DNA from 4 places in the Alteromonas sp. KUL17 genome. Region 2 is predicted to be linked to each of the others. Evidence: predicted binding sites of a transcription regulator. Region 2 holds the regulator's gene; each other region holds the start of a gene.
What was found. Region 2 encodes MetJ, which represses methionine synthesis genes. Its sites were predicted from a motif close to TAGACGTCTAGACGTCTA; they were not measured.
Positions count from the first base shown of each region.

Region 1: metK (methionine adenosyltransferase) is a predicted target of MetJ. The motif match lies at 1,403-1,420, and genes of this name have one in related genera.
Region 3: metA (homoserine O-succinyltransferase) is a predicted target of MetJ. The motif match lies at 1,478-1,495, and genes of this name have one in related genera.
Region 4: thrA (bifunctional aspartate kinase/homoserine dehydrogenase I) is a predicted target of MetJ. The motif match lies at 1,638-1,655, and genes of this name have one in related genera.

Region 1 is NZ_BJKJ01000001.1:240,471-243,677, forward strand. It holds gene tkt (transketolase) at 1-1,063, opposite strand, end outside; gene metK (methionine adenosyltransferase) at 1,491-2,636, shown strand; gene KUL49_RS00980 (hypothetical protein) at 2,887-3,207, shown strand, end outside.
Region 2 is NZ_BJKJ01000020.1:71,880-75,086, forward strand. It holds gene KUL49_RS15905 (malic enzyme-like NAD(P)-binding protein) at 387-1,622, shown strand; gene metJ (met regulon transcriptional regulator MetJ) at 1,786-2,118, opposite strand; gene metF (methylenetetrahydrofolate reductase) at 2,280-3,167, shown strand.
Region 3 is NZ_BJKJ01000010.1:94,790-97,996, reverse strand. It holds gene KUL49_RS10975 (homocysteine S-methyltransferase family protein) at 1-471, opposite strand, end outside; gene metA (homoserine O-succinyltransferase) at 475-1,413, opposite strand; gene KUL49_RS10965 (DUF2802 domain-containing protein) at 1,524-1,958, opposite strand; gene KUL49_RS10960 (chemotaxis protein CheW) at 2,018-2,509, opposite strand; gene KUL49_RS10955 (chemotaxis protein CheW) at 2,527-3,207, opposite strand, start outside.
Region 4 is NZ_BJKJ01000014.1:105,422-108,628, forward strand. It holds gene KUL49_RS13420 (S-(hydroxymethyl)glutathione dehydrogenase/class III alcohol dehydrogenase) at 1-469, opposite strand, end outside; gene KUL49_RS13425 (LysR substrate-binding domain-containing protein) at 658-1,536, shown strand; gene thrA (bifunctional aspartate kinase/homoserine dehydrogenase I) at 1,830-3,207, shown strand, end outside.

The sequences.
Region 1 (3,207 bases), on a different contig from region 2:
TATTTTGTGGGTTAGCTTGAAGTTCAGCGATGATAGCGTCTGCCTTGTCGCTGAAATCTGCTGGCAACTCGCCATTTACACGGCGTTTGAATTCTGCTGCAAGCTCTGGGTAGGCGGCTTCGTATGCAGCGAAAGCGTCATTCCACGCGCTTTCCGCGTTTGAACCTTTCTCTTTAGCATCCCAACCAGCGTAAATATCGTCTGGAATTTCGAACGCGCCATGGCTCCAGCCAAGCTTCTCGCGAGTAGCGACAATTTCGTCCTCACCTAGTGGTGCACCGTGACAAGACTCGGTACCTTCTTTATTAGGTGAACCGAAACCAATGGTGGTTTTACAACAAATAAGCGTAGGTTGCGCAGTATTCGCCTGTGCCTTTTCAATAGCGGCTTTTACTTGCTCTGCATCGTGCCCGTCAACGCCATCGATCACTTCCCAACCATAGCTCTTGAAGCGTGCTGGTGTATCGTCGGTGAACCAACCTTCCACTTCGCCATCAATTGAAATGCCGTTGTCATCCCAAAACGCGATAAGCTTACCAAGGCCTAGCGTACCGGCTAGTGAACAGGTCTCGTGTGAGATACCTTCCATTAAGCAGCCGTCGCCTAAGAATGCGTATGTGTGGTGGTCAACAATAGTGTGACCATCTTTGTTAAATTGTGCAGCTAGTACTTTTTCGGCAAGCGCCATGCCCACAGCATTACTGATACCTTGGCCTAGTGGGCCAGTGGTCGTTTCAACACCTGGCGCATAGCCATATTCTGGATGGCCTGGCGTTTTTGAATGCAATTGGCGGAAATTCTTTAACTCTTCAATTGGCAGTTCGTAGCCTGAAAGGTGAAGAAGAGAGTACAACAGCATCGAGCCGTGACCATTTGAAAGCACAAAGCGATCGCGGTTAGCCCAAGATGGGTTTGCAGGGTTGTGTGATAAGAAATCACCCCATAGTACCTGTGCGATATCAGCCATCCCCATTGGGGCACCTGGGTGACCAGATTTAGCTTGTTGAACGGCATCCATGCTTAATGCACGGATTGCATTGGCGAGTTCACGACGAGAGGGCATGTTGTCTCCTGATTTATTTTGTATCTTTTGTTTCGTATCTTAGCGGGCTAGGCAAGCTAGACGAGCGTAGAGGTAAGGCGTTCGCTCTACTTCTTTATACGAATGAATGTGGCGTTATTCTTACCTATGCCACCTTACAGTTCAATGGGTTTTGATTGCCAATAGTGAAAGTCATAGTAAAAAATGGTCTATACCCTGACCATCACGTATTCCCAATACAGCAAAAACGGTTATATCTAACGTCTGGTTTTACTAGTACATCATTCGCTTTACTAATTTCGTCCTGAATAACCCCATTAGTGATCGGGTTGTGTCAACTATTCGTAACGAAGAGACTTTTAGACGTCTAGAAGTAAAGACTGGTATTTATAACTTGTTTTAGTACAATATACGACTATTTTGATAATTTAACGCTTACGGAGCATTTATGGCCACGCATTTATTCACATCCGAGTCAGTGTCTGAAGGACATCCGGACAAAATTGCTGATCAGATCTCAGATGCGGTTCTTGACGCTATTTTAGAACAAGATCCTCGCGCTCGGGTGGCCTGCGAAACGTATGTAAAAACCGGTATGGTTTTAGTAGGTGGTGAAGTGACCACTTCTGCATGGGTAGACATTGAAGAACTTACCCGAAAAACTGTTAAAGAAATTGGCTATACGCACTCAGATATGGGCTTCGACGCTGACTCATGTGCTGTATTAAACGCAATTGGTAAACAGTCTCCTGACATCAATCAAGGTGTTGACCGCGCAAGCCTAGAAGAACAAGGTGCAGGCGACCAAGGCCTAATGTTCGGTTACGCGAGCGACGAAACTGACGTGCTAATGCCTGCGCCAATCACTTACTCTCACCGTCTTGTTCAAAAACAAGCCGAAGTACGTAAGTCTGGTAAGCTGGACTGGTTGCGTCCAGATGCGAAAAGCCAAATTACATTCAAGTATGAAAACGACAAGCCTGTAGGCATTGACGCGGTTGTACTTTCAACCCAGCACTGTGATTCAGTAAGCACTGAAACAGTACGTGAAGCGGTAATGGAAGAAATCATCAAGCCTGTGCTTCCAAGTGAGTGGATTGATGCCAACACGCGTTTCCACATCAACCCAACAGGTCGATTTGTTATCGGTGGTCCAATGGGCGACTGTGGTTTAACCGGGCGTAAAATCATTGTTGATACTTACGGTGGTATGGCTCGTCACGGTGGTGGCGCGTTTTCTGGTAAAGATCCATCTAAAGTAGACCGCAGTGCAGCATACGCGGGTCGTTACGTTGCTAAGAACATTGTTGCAGCGGGTCTTGCAAAGCGCTGTGAAATCCAAGTGTCTTATGCAATCGGTGTGGCAGAGCCAACGTCTATCAGCATCGATACTTTCGGTACTGGCGTAGTGGATGAGAAAACACTGGTTGCACTAGTGCGCGAGCATTTCGACTTGCGTCCTTACGGCCTTATCCAAATGCTAGACCTTGAGCGCCCAATTTATCGCCCAACTGCTGCATACGGTCACTTTGGTCGTGACGAATTCCCATGGGAAGCTACAGATAAAGCAGAAGCGTTAAAAGCATCGATTTAATTCGACAGTCAAGCAGCGCTTTTATAAACGCCGTTTTGTTTTTGTAACGCTTAGCTTATAAGCGGTTACACAAACTAGCGGCGTTTTTTATTTAGGCTTTGCTAACTAGCTAAATTAACCAGGCAAATAAAAAACAGAAAAGAATATTTCCATCATTTATTGTTTACAGCTATGCTTAAATAACGAACACACTATCGCTTGTAGTTTCTGGTTGTTTACAAGCCATGATAACAACAACTTGGGCTCTTCCATGAATGTGGTTACTGGAATTCTTCTGGCACTTACTTTGGCTGCGTCTACGGCGGCTTCCCCCGTGCTCGCGGAAATGAATGCTCCCCACTACAGTCCTATCCAATTCAAAAGCAAAAAAATAGCTCGGTGGCAGCTAAATAGTATGTACCGTGTCCAATCTACAACCGAAACTTATCTTTACGACAACAGCTATACCTATCCAGCAGGTTCACAAGGTATATTTAGCGCCAGCCGTCGTTTTGATACAAGGATCCCGCAAAAGGTCTATGCAACGTACAAAACCAACAATACCGCCTTTCAGCATTACGCAGAGTGGCTT
Region 2 (3,207 bases):
ATATGTACACAGTGATTGGCTGTGTTAGAGTTGCGATCGGCACTTTGATAGTGAGCATTAATTCTGTGAATAATGCATTGCTTTCAAGACTTATGGCGCTTTTGGGTACATAAACCAGAGGCTTGTATCCATTAAGGTATGTGAACAAAATCAGTAAAGGTTAACGCCTAGTCTGCTTTTCCACATGCCACCTTGGGGCCTATTGATGATTGCTGTAAAACAAAGATCAACAAGCCCTAGTGCTAACAACTATTTATAATCACTTTTGTCATTACTTGGTTGTAACGCGCTTACGTTTATCTACCTATAACTATAACGACAATAAAATAGCTACAGAGCGTGAACGAAAACACCGATGAACCCTACATCTAAGGATACCTTTTTACATGTCAGATTTTAGACAACGCGCACTCGACTATCACGCCAAACCCACACCTGGAAAAATCCGCGTAGAGTTATCTAAGCCAGCAGACAGCGTCGATGACCTTGCTCTTGCCTACAGCCCAGGCGTTGCCGAGCCGGTCAGAGAAATTGCTGAAGATGCAGATAACGCCTATAAGTACACGGGTAAAGGAAACCTGGTTGCCGTTATCAGTAACGGAACCGCAATTTTAGGGTTGGGTAACCTAGGCCCACTGGCATCGAAACCTGTTATGGAAGGTAAAGCCCTTCTGTTTAAACGCTTTGCTGGCCTGGATGCCATTGACATTGAAGTGAAGCATCGTACAACCGAAGAGTTCATTAATACAGTAGCGAATATCGCTGACACATTTGGCGGCATTAACTTAGAAGACATTAAAGCGCCTGAATGCTTTGAGATTGAACAAGAGCTAATTAAGCGCTGTAAGATTCCGGTATTTCATGATGATCAGCACGGTACCGCTATTGTAACTGCAGCGGGCATGCTTAATGCTCTGGAAATTCAGGGTAAAAGCATAGAGAGCGCTAAAATTGTGTGTATGGGTGCCGGTGCAGCAGCGGTCGCTTGTATGGAACTGCTTATTAAGTGTGGTGCCCAGCGTGAGCGTATTTATATGCTAGACAGAAAAGGCGTTATCCATACTCGTCGCGAAGACTTAACTGAGCACAAAAAGCTATTTGCTAACAATACTGACAAGCGTACGCTTGAAGACGTAATGGAAGGTGCGGATATTTTTGTTGGTGTGTCTGGACCGGATGTTTTACCACCAGAAACACTGGCCTTGATGGCTGAAAACCCAATTGTATTTGCATGTTCTAACCCAGACCCTGAGATAAAGCCTGAACTTGCTCACGAAGTACGTAAAGATCTTATTATGGCTACCGGACGCTCGGACTACCCTAACCAGGTTAACAACGTACTGTGTTTCCCGTTTATTTTCCGTGGCGCACTAGATGTTCGTGCAACGGCCATTAACGATGAAATGAAAGTAGCGGCAGTAGAAGCCCTTCGTGCTATCACGAAGGAGCCTGTACCAGAAGAAGTACTAGCTGCCAGTAAGAGTACTAGTCTGACATTTGGTAAGGAGTACATTATTCCTAAACCTATGGACCCGCGTTTATGCGAGCGTATTGCTACCGCCGTATCTAAGGCTGCGATTGAATCTGGTGTTGCACGCGTGCCTGAAAGCCCAGAAGAATAAAATTCTGGCGCATTAGGCAAAAAAATGGAGGGGCTAGTGCTCAACCTTTATTTGCTAAAAAGTGCGCTTAGAGAATACAAGTACATAAAAAACGGCGCCGTGTTGTAGGTTATCAACTAGCAATAACTTACAACAAAGCGCCGTTTCTCTTTAATACCAAATATCAGTCGTCTTCCGACACATCGTTTTCGAAGCTTGGATCAATGCCCATTTCTTCCATAATGCGTCTTGCTTCAGCCGGTACGCGATTAGGATTGTCTTTGCGCAGGTCATCATCGTTAGGCAATGGTTGACCGGTAAACGCATGCAAAAATGCTTCGCACAACAATTCTGAATTAGTGGCGTGACGCAGATTATTGATTTGGCGGCGAGTACGCTCATCAGTAAGCGCCTTAAGCACATTAATAGGTATAGAGACAGTGACTTTCTTTACCTGTTCGCTCTTCTTGCCATGCTCTGCGTAGGGGTGAATATATTTACCGTTCCATTCTGCCATTGTACTAACTCGGTCTACTCTTTTTTATGTTATGAAGAGAAATTCTAAACAAGTTCACGAAAAGGTCAATTGAGCAGTGTAAACCTCTTGACGTCTAGACATATATTCTTTAATTTAGACGTCTAAACGTCTATAAGAATACATTTTTGAGAGAAAAAGCCATGGTTTCTTACGCACAAGGTATCGATGCATTAAACCAGTCCCTGTCGGAACTGCGTGATATTGATGTATCTTTTGAATTCTTTCCGCCTAAAACGGAAGCCATGGAACAGACCCTGTGGAAGTCAGTTGAACGTCTAGCGCCACTAAAGCCAAGCTACATGTCGGTAACCTACGGCGCGAATAGCGGTGAGCGTGACAGAACCCACGACGTAGTAAAACGCATTCAGCAGCAAACCGGTGTCGCGGCGGTTCCTCACTTGACCTGTGTTGATGCTAGCCGTGATGAGCTTAAGCAAATTGCAAAAGACTACTGGGACTCAGGTATTCGCCGTATTGTTGCGCTTCGTGGCGATTTACCGCCAGGAGTAGAAAAGACAGAGATGTATGCCTCTGATCTTGTTGCCTTGCTAAAAGACGTTGCCGATTTTGATATTTCTGTTGCTGCCTATCCAGAGAAGCACCCTGAAGCACCAAATGCGCAGTTTGATTTACTAAACCTTAAGCGCAAAGCAGAAGCAGGTGCCACAGAAGCGATAACCCAGTTCTTTTTCGATACGAGTGTGTACCTTCGATTTAGAGACCGTGCAGCCGCAGCGGGTGTCGACTTAGATATCGTTCCGGGTATTTTGCCGGTAACCAACTACCAAACACTGGTGAAATTTGCGGGGTTCACAAATGTTCATGTGCCGGGATGGTTACACAAAATGTTCGACGGCCTTGATGCCGACGACCAAGCTACCCGTAATCTTATAGGCGCTAACATTGCTATGGACCAAGTTAAAGTACTCGCTAAAGAAGGGGTAAAACACTTCCATTTCTATACGTTGAACCGTAGTGAATTAAGCTACGCCATCTGCCACATGCTCGGCGTGCGTTCAGGCGCTTAATACATACGACAATCAGGACCGTGCTTACGTTTTTTAACGA
Region 3 (3,207 bases), on a different contig from region 2:
GCGTTTGCCTGGGTCGTTAACGTCAGGCGAAATTGAAGCAGTGCGATTTGTTGGGCCAAGTACACCTGCCACGAAACGGGGTTTGTCGGGTGTCTTTGCTGTGAACTCATCGGCAGCTTTACGTGCCAATTTAGCTGCAGCTAAATTAATATCACGGGATTGAGCCTGCATATCGTAATCGGCCATAGCGATAGTCGTAGCATTAAACGTATTCGTTTCAATAATGTCCGCACCAGCTTCAAAGTAATCACAGTGAATTTGATAGATGATATCGGGCTGAGTAAGAACCAACAAATCGTTGTTACCCTTAACATCGCAGTGCCAGTTGGCAAACTGTGTTCCGCGATAATCTTCTTCTTCTAACTTATGGCGCTGGATCATGGTGCCCATGGCGCCGTCTAATATAAGGATGCGCTTTTTAGCGGCTTCTGTAAGCGTTGTCTGCGCGCTAGAATTTGGTCTTTTGCTCACGTGCTACCTCTTTGGCTGTGACTTTTCAGCAAGCTGACTTAAATCGTAAGGCGTGGTCTGATAGACATAATAATTCAGCCAGTTTGTAAACAATAGGCTGCCGTGTGAGCGCCACTGTACAATAGGAGACTTGGCTGGATCATCCCCTTCAAAATAGTTTTTTGGAATTACTGGCGTTTGTCCCGCGGCAATATCTCGAAAATACTCGTCTTTAAGTGTATCTGGATCGTATTCCGGGTGACCCGTTACAAATACCATGCGCTTATCTTCTGACGCCACAATATAAGCGCCTACATCGTCAGACTCTGCAACAACACTAAGTCCATCGACGCTGTTATACAACGAGGTGTTAATATGCCCATAACGGGAATGTGGTGCGTAAAAAGAAGGATCAAAGCCTCTTAATAGCTCATTGTTCGGGTCATTCACTTTATGTTTAAAGACACCTGAAAACTTTTCGTCTCTAAGCTCTCGTGTAATGCCGTAAAAGTGATACATGGCGGCGTGAGCAGCCCAACATAAGTAAAGGGTTGAGTTCACGTGACGCTGCGCCCACTCCAATATGGTGGTCATGGTTTCCCAATACTTTACTTCCTCGTAATCGATAAGCGCGAGAGGCGCACCGGTGACAATGAGGCCATCGTATTTCTTATTCGCTACCGCTGAAAAGTCGTGATAGAAAGCATCCATGTGCGATTGCGGGGTATTCTTCGGCGCTTGATTATCAATTCGAATTAAATCCACGTTTATTTGCAGTGGCGTGTTCGATAACAGGCGAAGTAACTGTACCTCTGTTTCTATCTTGTTCGGCATTAAATTAAGAATACCGACTTCAAGAGGACGAATATCCTGATTGGCAGCCCTGTCCATGTCCATGGTAAAAATATTTTCACCTAGTAGTACATTCTGCGCGGGTAACTGCTCAGGAATACGAATTGGCATAGAGGGCTCCAGTGATAAATTACAATATCTGTATTGTGTCTATAACTGGCGATATGTCAACATCTTTACGTCTAGACGTCTAAACGTTTTTTCTCTGGTGCTCAAAAATACTAATTATTTTGTTTATGCACCATTACCAACATCTCAGCTTCGGCACGAGGAATGTCGCAGGCTTCAATAATTTCATCGATGCTAGCGCCTTGCTTGACTAAGTCCGCCGCACGCTGATATAGGCGTAGGGAAGGATCTTGAAGCTTGAGTTCTCGAAGCTGGTTTTCAATATCAGTTTGCTTTTCGTCTAACTCTTGAAGGTGTCGAGTGATCACCAAGGTGCGTGCTTGCGCCTCAGTTTGTTGATTATTTGCATTTTTAGCAAGGGCTTCAGTGCGGGCAATAGCCTCTGCGTTAGCATGTTCGCTTTCGCTTAATGCAGAACGCAACTGCTTAATATGTGAATACAGCACACCCATCGCGGCAATGAGTATAACTACAAGAATACACAGTATGAGTTCTAATAAGGTAGGTGCAGCAAGCTGCCAATCCATGGACATAACCCTTGGGGAAATGTAGGCAGTATTATAATCAATACCGCCTATTCATTTATTTAGATGTTGCTAAGCTCATCCCACTCTTCGTCGCTTAACAATTTATTAAGATCTACAAGAATAAGCAGTTCGCCGTCGCGGTTACTTACACCTTGGATAAACTTAGCACTCTCTTCAGTACCTACGTTAGGGGCACTGTCAATCTCTGAAGATTTCAAGTAAACCACCTCAGCGACACTATCCACCAGAATACCAACCACCTGCTCGTCAGACTCAATAATAACGATACGGGTATTGTCAGTAATTTCTGTTGGCGGTAATCCGAAACGAGCACGTGTATCGATAACCGTTACTACGTTACCACGCAGATTGATAATACCAAGTACATAGTCAGGTGCACCGGGTACAGGGGCTATTTCGGTATAACGCAAGACCTCTTGAACTTGCATCACGTTGATACCGTAAGTTTCTTCACCTAAGCGATACGTTACCCATTGAAGGACTTCGTCGTTGCTGTCGGTGGCGTTATTATTTATTCTTTCGTCGCTCATGAACCTGGCTCCCAATACTATGGCGTCTGGTCGTTACTGCCTAAGCCTTTGTTAAGCATAGATATTAATTCTTCAACGTCAATTAACGCGCACATTTTTTCTTTAACCATCCCTGCTAACCAGGGACGCTTACCTGTGGACTCGCGCCATTTAACATCATCGGTAGTCAAATTGACCGTATTGACTAGCTTTTCACTAGCCAGACCCCACGCACTTTCCCCTAACATTATAAGATATCGGTAGTTAAGCGATTGTGCGAGGTTTTCGTCATATTTTTCTGGCATTACCCATTTTGCAGAGTCAACAACACTTAGTTTAGACTCTCTGTGCAACATTACACCCATAAACCAATCAGGTTTTCCAAATAAAGGGCCAATCTTCTCAATTTGGTGGATCCCACCTAGCGACGTCAAAGGCACCGCAAGTGTTAACCCTGCAACCTCAAAGAATAGCGCCTGAAAGCGAAAACCGAGAGTATTCTTTAGTGGAACTTTTGTTTTTTCAGCGCGGTTTAACGCAGCTTCTTGTTCATTTTCTACTAAAGTTTCTGCGTGAGACTGTTGCTGTTCATCTTCAATTGTCTCTGCTTTTTGCGTTTCAATTAACGATGTAACCTTTTCCGCTATCGCTTCTTGTTCATTCGATAGCGGCTCACTTTCATTGGCGGTAGAAGCAAGTGCCTTTTCAGCCATCTGCTG
Region 4 (3,207 bases), on a different contig from region 2:
CAGAAAACGTTGAACAGCCCATGTAATGATAAATTGGCTCACCATCTTTAGAGAAGCGGCTTGTGCCGTCTGGCATTAAGCCTTTACCTTGTGTTTCGCGCACTGCTTGGCAAAGGTTAGTTTTGCCTGACTTACAGAACTTACATTCGCCACATTCTGCGGTGTAAAGAGGAATAACGTGATCACCAACTTCTACGCTGGTTACACCTTCACCGACCATTTCAACAATACCACCACCTTCGTGGCCTAGAATTGAAGGGAATACGCCTTCAGGATCATCACCGGACAGCGTAAATGCATCAGTGTGGCATACGCCAGTTGCAACGATGCGTACAAGTACTTCGCCTTTCTTAGGAAGCTCTACGTCAACTTCTTCCATCTTTAACGGCTCACCCGGGCCCCAAGCCACCGCAGCTTTTGACTTAATGTGCGTTTGACCTTCTTGCAACGAATCTTTAAACGATGTCATGTGATGACTCCTTAATCATAAATATACGATGATGTTTTATAGGCCAAAGTATAGGAGACGGATTACTAATGATAAATACGGTTTTAGTGAATCACTATTTCATATTTGTAATAATTGATTTGGCCAAATAGAATGTACTTAAATAAACCGCGCTGTGTTGAACAACGCTAAACTAACGAGTGGCGATAATGAAATATCTAGAAGGTATAGCCGAGTTTTGTGCCGTAGCTGACGTTGGCAATTTTACCGGGGCTGCAAATAAGCTCGACACGTCAGTGGCGCAGATAAGCCGTAAAGTCGCATCACTTGAAAAGCAGCTAGGCGTAAAATTATTACAGCGTACAACGCGCAGCGTATCGCTTACTGAAGCGGGTACGCAGTATTTTCAGCAGGCAATGCCCGCGTTAAAGGCGCTCGAAGATGCCCAGCTAGCGGTGAGCGCACTGCAAGCATCGCCGCAAGGGCTAATTAAACTTACCGCTCCCGTAGCGTTTGGCGAAGCATTCATAGCGCCATTGCTCAATACCTTTATGCAAAAGTACGCTGGCATTAGTGTGCAGTGTACGTTCTCCAATGAAAAACTCGATATTGTGGAGCTTGGTCTCGATCTCGCTATTCGTATTGGCAAATTAGAAGATTCGACACTTGTTGCTAAAAAGCTGGCTACACGTCATTTGTTTGTATGCGGTAGCAAAGACTATTTTTCTCAACACTCGATGCCAAAATCTCTACAAGAGCTTAAGGAACATACTTTGTTGGTAGGCTCCCAACCCAACTGGAGGTTCGTTGTAAATAAAGAAGTGCAAACGTTGCCAGTGCAAGGACGTGTGCGATACAACAGTGGCAACGCACTCTGTAGCGCTGCTTTGGCTGGATTGGGGCTTACCCAGCTACCTGGGTTTTATGTGCGTGAAGCATTGGCACGTGGCGAATTGGTAGAGGTATTACCAGAATATAAAGACAAGCAAGAAGCTATTTGGGCAGTATTTCCTTCCAATAGAAATGTTGCGCCAAAGATTCGTTTACTGGTTGATTTCCTTGCCCAAAATATCATGGATGATCGCTAGGAAAACAAACAAAGTAAGCCTTGTATGCCTTAATAAGCAATATTTCGTGTAGAGTGTTGCACTTTTTGCAATACAGTGTAGTGAAAACTGCGGTTGACATATAGACGTCTATACGGCAAATTGCTTGTATGAAAAAGATTCTACTTACTCGCACCACCATTATGTTAATTACCACCTTAAAAAGGGCGGTCGCTGACTAGTGCAAGTAAGCAAAAGACAACGAAAGCCCGCCTAACACAGAGCGGGCTTTTTTTTACACACGTTTTAGCATGCGTAACCTTAAGGAGCAGCATATGAAAGTCTTAAAGTTTGGGGGTTCTTCTCTAGCCGATGCACCGCGATACATGCGCGTTATGGAGATTAGCACGGCGACCCACCAAACCGACGGTGCTGCGGTTGTACTCTCTGCCCCAAAGGGGGTAACGAACGCGCTTTCACTACTATGTGAACAAGCAGCCGCGGGTGAAGATTTCCAGCCATTATTCAATAAGTTGAACGACACGGTTACCGGCATCGCCAACAACCTAAACGAAGAACTCGACGGGTTTGCACATACAAGCGTGGTAGAATTCATTAATAGTCACCTTTCAGTACTAAAACAGCACCTTGAAGGTATTAAGCTGCTTGGTGTTGCACCTGATAATGTCGCTGCCGGTATTCTAAGTATTGGTGAGTACATCTCGGTGACGCTTTTTAGCGCTATGCTATCTGCCAAAGGTATCGCTAATCGCGTTATTGACCCGGTTAAGTATGTGCTGGCCGAAGGCGATTACCTAGACAGCATTGCCGATGTGTCGCTTAGTAAAGCGCGCTTTTCAGATGTGCCTACTGACGGCAGTGAATTTCTGGTCATGCCGGGGTTTGTTGCTGCTAACGAAGCGGGCGAGAAAGTCACGCTTGGGCGTAACGGCTCAGACTATTCAGCGGCCATTTTAGCGGCGTGTATAGACGCAAATTGCTGTGAAATTTGGACAGACGTAGATGGTGTTTATAACGCTGACCCGAACCAAGTTGAAGGGGCAGTGCTGTTAGACAAGCTTACCTATCAAGAAGCGATGGAGCTGTCTTATTTCGGTGCCAAGGTACTTCATCCGAAAACTATCGGTCCTATTGCCCAACACCACATCCCTTGTTTGATCAGAAACACACTAAACCCAGCTGCGCCAGGTACGCTAATCAGCAATGAAAAAAGCGAGGTGTGGACGTCAGTTAAAGGTATTTCACAGCTTGATAACGTCACCATGTTTAACGTTGCAGGCCCTGGCCTTAAAGGCATGGTAGGTATGGCAAGTCGTGTGTTTGAGGTGATGTCGAACGCCAATATTTCAATAAGCCTTATTACCCAGTCTTCGTCAGAATACTCAATCAGTTTCTGTATCCAAAGTAAAGACGCCAGCCGAGCGTTAACGCTTCTTGAAGATGCGTTCGCGCTAGAGCTTCAAAATCAATTGCTAGACCCCATTGAAGTGCGTCATGACCTAGCCATTGTTACTTTAGTTGGTGACGGTATGCGTCAAACCAAAGGCTTGGCAGCGCGTTTCTTTAACTCGCTTGCCCAAGCGCGGGTAAACAACGTTGCTATTGCTCAGGGCTCTTCAGAACGCTCTATTTCAACGGTAATTGAAAGCAAGCGTGCTAAGAAAGCGGTAAAGGTTATTCACCAGAATTTTT